Linked DNA regions of Diaphorobacter ruginosibacter. The protein of the gene in region 1 interacts with the protein of each later gene in a pairwise test. Links are inferred from orthologs where the notes say so. Each region holds a gene or a part of one and is shown on either strand. Other genes may lie near its edges. The genes, in order: serC and selB.

What was found.
Region 2: the proteins of serC (region 1) and selB interact in binary tests that used the Escherichia coli proteins (3 or more experiments, as listed by UniProt). The link is inferred for Diaphorobacter ruginosibacter from one-to-one orthologs.

What each region holds. Positions count from the first base shown.
Region 1 is NZ_CP060714.1:2,875,279-2,878,578, forward strand. The notes cover bases 204-3,186. They hold serC (3-phosphoserine/phosphohydroxythreonine transaminase), read left to right. Parts: upstream 204-1,131; coding sequence 1,132-2,241; downstream 2,242-3,186. Other genes in these bases: gyrA (DNA gyrase subunit A), read left to right, coding at 204-951; pheA (prephenate dehydratase), read left to right, coding at 2,344-3,186. In the rest of the region: more of gyrA, read left to right, coding at 1-203; more of pheA, read left to right, coding at 3,187-3,300. UniProt on the Escherichia coli protein: Catalyzes the reversible conversion of 3-phosphohydroxypyruvate to phosphoserine and of 3-hydroxy-2-oxo-4-phosphonooxybutanoate to phosphohydroxythreonine. Is involved in both pyridoxine and serine biosynthesis.
Region 2 is NZ_CP060714.1:4,057,304-4,060,548, forward strand. Bases 152-3,079 are described here. They hold selB (selenocysteine-specific translation elongation factor), read left to right. Parts: upstream 152-621; coding sequence 622-2,538; downstream 2,539-3,079. Other genes in these bases: selA (L-seryl-tRNA(Sec) selenium transferase), read left to right, coding at 152-577; H9K76_RS18380 (lysis system i-spanin subunit Rz), read right to left, coding at 2,834-3,079. Also shown: more of selA, read left to right, coding at 1-151; more of H9K76_RS18380, read right to left, coding at 3,080-3,245. UniProt on the Escherichia coli protein: Translation factor necessary for the incorporation of selenocysteine into proteins. It probably replaces EF-Tu for the insertion of selenocysteine directed by the UGA codon. SelB binds GTP and GDP.

The DNA.
Region 1 (3,300 bases):
CGTGGCGGACGCGGCAAGCAGGCGACGGCAACCAAGGAAGACGACTGGATCGACCAGCTCTTCATCGCCAATACACACGACTACCTGCTGTGCTTCTCGAACAAGGGCCGCCTGTACTGGCTCAAGGTCTGGGAAGTGCCGGCCGGCTCGCGCGGCTCGCGCGGCCGCCCCATCGTCAACATGTTCCCGCTGCAGGACGGCGAGAAGATCAACGTGGTGCTGCCGCTCACGGGCGAATACCGCAGCTTCCCTGCCGACCACTATGTGTTCATGGCCACCAGCATGGGCACCGTGAAGAAGACGGCGCTCGACGAGTTCAGCAACCCGCGCAAGGCCGGCATCATTGCCGTGGGCCTCGACGAGGGCGATTTCCTGATCGGCGCCGCGCTGACCGATGGCAAGCATGACGTGATGCTGTTCAGCGATGGTGGCAAGGCCGTGCGCTTCGACGAGAACGACGTGCGCCCCATGGGCCGCAATGCACGCGGCGTGCGCGGCATGAACATTGACGAGAGCCAGAGCGTGATCGCGATGCTCGTGGCCGATGCCGAATCGACCGAGGGCGGCGAAGGCAGCACCAGCGCCCAGAGCGTGCTGACAGCGACCGAGAATGGCTATGGCAAGCGCACGCACATCAGCGAATACACGCGCCACGGCCGTGGCACGAAGGGCATGATCGCCATCCAGCAGTCCGAGCGCAACGGCAAGGTGGTTGCCGCCACGCTGGTGAGCACCGACGATGAAATCATGCTGATCACCGACACGGGCGTCCTGGTGCGCACGCGCGTCGGCGAGATCCGCGAGATGGGACGCGCGACCCAGGGCGTGACGCTGATTTCGCTGGATGACGGCGCCAAGCTCAGCGGCCTGCAGCGCATCGTCGAGAACGATGCCAATGCCGCAGAAACCGAAGGCGGCGAGGAAGGCGAGAGCACTCCCGGCGAGGCCTGAGAGCATGTTGACGATCTCCATGCGCTGAGATCGTCGACACGCTCAAGGCAGCATACGAAGCAGAGCCACTCACTGCAGCCGCGATGCCCGGCGGCTGCCAACCGGAGCACCGATGCACAGTCCGGCCAGCGCATCGGTGCCTGCAGCGAAGGCTGCAATTTTCTTTTCTCAGGTTTGACGATGAATCGCCCATACAACTTTTCTGCCGGTCCGGCAGCCATTCCCGAAGAAGTTCTGAAAACGGCCGCCGCCGAAATGCTCGATTGGCACGGCAGCGGAATGGGCGTGATGGAGATGAGCCACCGGGGCAAGGAATTCATCTCGATCTACGAAAAGGCGGAATCCGATTTCCGCGAGCTCATGGCCGTGCCGAGCGAGTTCAAGATCCTGTTCATGCAGGGTGGCGGCCTTGCCGAGAATGCGATCGTGCCGCTGAATCTCTCGCGCGGCGCCACCGTCGACTTCGTGGTGACCGGCTCGTGGAGCCAGAAATCGCGCAAGGAAGCTGCCAAGTATGCTGCCGAGGTGCATACGGCGGCATCCGGCGAGGACAGCCACTTCACCACCCTGCCCGATCCCGCGACCTGGCAACTGAGCCGCGGCGCGAGCTACGTCCACGCCTGCACCAACGAGACGATCCACGGCGTGGAGTTCCAGCAGTTGCCCGATCTGAAGGCACTGGGCTGCGATGCCCCGCTGGCCATCGATTTTTCATCCCATGTGGCTTCGCGTCCCGTGGACTGGTCCAGGGTGGGTCTCGCCTTTGGCGGCGCGCAGAAGAACCTGGGCCCAGCCGGGCTCACGCTGGTCGTGGTGCGCGAAGACCTTCTCGGCCACGCCCTGCCCGCCTGCCCGAGTGCATTCGACTACAAGGTGGTTGCAGACAACCAGTCGATGTTCAACACGCCACCGACCTGGGGCATCTACATTGCCGGCCTCACGTTCCAGTGGCTCAAGGAACAGCGCGAAGGCCATGCCACCGGCGTTGCCGCCATGGAGCTTCGCAACGCGGCGAAGGCCAAGGCGCTGTATGACTTCATCGACACCTCCGACTTCTACGTGAACAAGGTGGCGGCCAACTGCCGCTCGCGCATGAACATTCCGTTCTTCCTGAACGACGAATCGCGCAACGACGCATTCCTTGCTGGCGCCAAGGCCAGCGGCCTGCTGCAGCTCAAGGGCCACAAGTCCGTGGGCGGCATGCGTGCAAGCCTGTACAACGCCATGCCCATGGCCGGCGTCGAGGCGCTCATCGCTTACATGCGAGAATTTGCGCAGAAGCACAGCTGATCCTTGCGCCCCTGGTGCCGCCGCCCAAAGCGCCGAGCACCAAGCGCCGCGCGACGCCCGCGGCAACCCCGATACCACACACACGACAAGACAACCGCTCCGATGACCACTCCGCAAGCCTCTCCGGATCTCGCCAGCCTCCGCGTGCAGATCGACAACCTCGACCAGCAGCTTCTCGCCCTGCTCAACCAGCGCGCGTTGGTGGCTGAACGCGTGGGAGAAGTCAAGAAGCGCGAAGGCTCGGCATTCTTTCGTCCGGACCGCGTGGCCCAGGTCATCGAGAAGATCAAGGCGGCCAATCCCGGCCCGCTGAAGTCCACGCATGTCGCGGCCATCTGGCGCGAGATCATGTCGGCATGCCTGGCGCTCGAGTCGCCCCAGCGCGTTGCGGTGCTCGGCCCCGCGGGCACCTTCTGCGAAGAGGCCGCGGTGCAATACTTCGGCGGTGCCGCCGACCTGCTGTACTGCAACAGCTTCGAGGAAGTCTTTCACGCGACGGCCGCCGGCAGCGCGCAATATGGCGTGGTGGGCGTCGAGAACTCGACCGAAGGCGTCGTCACGCGTTCGCTCGACATGTTCCTGCACACGCCCTGCCATGTGGTGGGCGAGGTCAGCCTGCTGATCCGCCACAACCTGCTGCGCTCGAGCAACTCGGCCGACAACATCGAGGTCGTCGCGGCCCATCCGCAGGCACTCGCGCAGTGCCAGTCGTGGCTGTCCAAGCACCTGCCGCATGCGGAGCGCCGCCCCGTCGAGAGCAATGCCGAAGGCGCACGCCTGGCCGCACTGAACCCGAACTGGGCAGGCATCGCCAGCGAGCGCGCGGCCCAGCAGTTCGGCCTGCATGTGGTGGCCCACGCCATCCAGGACCAGGCCTACAACCGCACGCGCTTTGCGGTGATCTGCCTGCCCGGCACGCTGACCACTCCGCCGCCCTCGGGCAACGACAGCACCAGCCTGATCATCTCCGTGCCGAATCGCCCCGGCGCCGTGTACGACCTGCTTGCGCCGCTGAAGAAGCACAACGTGTCGATGACGCGCTTCGAGTCGCGCCCGGCG
Region 2 (3,245 bases), 1.2 Mb from region 1 along the record:
CGCCGACCTGGTCACCTTCAGTGGCGACAAGCTGCTGGGCGGCCCGCAGGCCGGCCTCATTGTCGGCAACAGGGACCTGATCGCGAAGATCAAGAAGAATCCTCTCAAGCGCGCGCTGCGCGTGGGCAAGCTCACGCTCGCGGCGCTGGAGCCCGTGCTGCAGCTCTACCTCTCGCCCGAGCACCTGGCCGAGCGCCTCACCACGCTGCGCCTCTTCACGCGTCCGCAGGCGCAGATGAAGGCCCAGGCACAGATGCTGCAGGCCGCCGTACAGGCCGCAGTGGGCAGCGCGTACGAGGTGCGCGCCGAACCCATGCTCAGCCAGATCGGTAGCGGCGCGCTGCCCGTGGACACGCTGCCGAGCTACGGCCTCGCCCTCCGCCCGCTGAACGTCAAGCGCGCCGGCCGCGCCTTGGGCAGGCTCGAGGCCGCGCTGCGCGGCCTACCACGCCCGGTCATCGGCCGCATCGCGAGCGACGCCCTGTGGCTCGACCTGCGCGGCCTCGAATCACGCGACGAAGCCCTCTTCACGCAGCAGCTCGGTGCACTGGCCGATGCCATGTCGCAGCAGAGCTGAACACCGCATCCTTCCACCGCCCCTCCCTCCGTAACGCACAGCGCATGATCATCGGCACAGCAGGTCATATCGACCACGGCAAAACATCCCTGGTGCGCGCCCTCACCGGCGTGGAGACCGATCGCCTGCCCGAGGAAAAGCGGCGCGGCATCTCGATCGAGCTTGGCTACGCCTACCTGCACACGGACGACGGCACGACGCTCGGCTTCGTGGACGTGCCGGGCCACGAGAAGCTGCTGCACACCATGCTCGCGGGCGCCACCGGCATCGCGCATGCGCTGCTCGTCGTTGCAGCGGACGATGGCGTGATGCCGCAGACGCGCGAGCACTTTGCCGTGGTGTCCCTGCTGGGCGTGAGCCGCGCCACCGTGGCCATCACCAAGATCGACCGGCTCGACGCGGCGACCCGCGTGCAGCGGCTCGCACAGGTGCGCGCCGAAATCGCCGCGCTGCTGGCCCCCACGGAGCTGGCAGGGTCGCCGGTGTTTGAAGTGTCTGCCACCCAGGGCGCGGGCATCGACGCGCTGCGCGAACATCTCCTGGCGCAGGCACGCCCGCACGACCTTGCCCTGCCAAGGGGCAGCGATGTGCATGCGTTCCGCCTCGCCGTGGACCGCAGCTTCACGCTCGCCGGTGTGGGCACCGTGGTCACCGGCAGCGTGACCAGCGGCACGGTGTACCTGGGCGATGAACTCACGCTCAGCCCCAGCGGCAGGCAGGTTCGCGTGCGCGGCATCCACGCCCTGAACCGGCAGGCCGAGTCGGCCACCCAGGGCCAGCGCTGCGCCCTGGCGCTCGCCGGCGTCGCCAAGGATGAGGTCCGCCGAGGCGAATGGATCAGCGCCAGGAGCATCGCGCTCCATGCGTCCCGAATCGACGTGCAGTGCACGCTCTGGCCCGATGAAGCACGCGCACTGCGCTCCGGAACCCCGGTGCATGTGCACCTGGGCACCAGCGACATCACGGGCAGTATCGTGCTGCTCGACAGGACCGCGCTCGAAGCCGGAGAGACGGCTCTGGCCCAATTGGTTCTTCATGCCAGCGTCGCCGCATGGCACGGCGACCGAGGCGTGCTGCGTGACGCATCCGCCACGCGCACCCTTGCCGGCATACGGGTGCTCGATCCGTTTGCACCCCAGCGCTACCGCAGCACGCCCGAGCGCTTGGCAGTCCTGCAGGCCCAGGCCGAAACGGCCGCCGCCAACCGCCTGGAAGGCCTGCTCGCACATGCCGCGCTGGGCCTCGACCTGACTCGCACCGCACGCGCCGAGGCGCTGCAAGGCCCGGACGCTCTGCCTCTCCCAGCAGACACCCTGCGCTTTGCCAACGACCAGATGGCCATCGCGCCCGTCGCCATCGCGGCACTCAAGGGGCGCGTGCTGGAGCGCCTGCACCATTTCCATCAGGCATCGCCCGACGAGATCGGTCCGGACATCAAGCGCCTCAAGCGCCTGGCCGCACCGCGTGCAGACGACGCGCTGTGGCAGTACCTCATCGCGCAGCTGACCGCCGAAGGCTCCATCGCCCGCAGCGGCCACTGGCTGCACCTGCCCGAGCACGCCGTGCGCATGAATGCCGCGGAAGAGCAGATGGCCCAGCAACTACTGCCGCGACTCGACCAGGGAGCGTTCGATCCACCATGGGTTCGCACGCTGGCAACCGACACCCAGATCCCCGAGGCCATGGTGCGCCAGACCCTGGCCAGCCTGGCACGGCGCGGTCAGGTATTCCAGGTGGTGAAGGACTTGTTCTATCCACTGAATACAATCGAGCGTCTTGCCATCATCGCGCGCACCTGCGAAGCGGCCGACGCAGGCCTGCAAGCCGCCGCCTTCCGCGACGCCACGGGCCTCGGCCGCAAGCGCGCCATTCAGTTGCTGGAGTTCTTCGACCGCGTGGGTTTCACCCGCCGGGTCAAGGACCAGCACCTGCTCAGGCCGGGCACGTCACTGTTCGAGTGAGAGGAAAGAACAATTCGAATGCCGGAGATGGACCATTCGCCGGTCGGTCTCCGCGTGAGGAAGGGAAGCGTCCCTGGTGGGGCGCCCGGGCTTCAAACCCGGTGGATTGCGCCATGCGCGGTCGGTAGGTTCGACTCCTGCTCCTTTCCGCCAATTTTTGGCTAGTAAATCTGTCGCTGAGGGTGACCGGCAGAAATGCACGGAGCGCTCAGGGAACACATGTAGCTTCTTGAACCTCTGCAATAGAGCTACCCAAAAGCATCATTTTTCAAAAAATAAGTACTTTCGTACTCATTCACTCCGCAACCTGAAGCCGAGCCGCGAAGCAGGCTTCAGCGTATCGCTGGAGGTAGCCGAGCTTCTCTGCGTCGAACTCAACGGACTCCCGGAGATCGAGAAAACGGCTTGCAGTTTCTCGGTCGAGTTCGATGGCTGCATGGACCACGCCGCTGGTGCCTGGATTTGCGGCCCCGCCACTACCGGGTTCACGCACGTATCGGGTGACGATGCGCACCCCGCAAGTGCCAGCAGCGACACAAGCGCGCAGGCGGTCGGTTTCAGCTTTTGCATCTGAAATTCCCTTCGTTGATTTTTCGTCGGCTGCCTGGATGGCTGCATTGGCTGCTGCTCCTGCTCTTTGGACCGCCTGCATGGTGCTTGCGGTCTTGGTGGCTATGTCGGCCAGCACCTGGGCGTGATCCACCCTC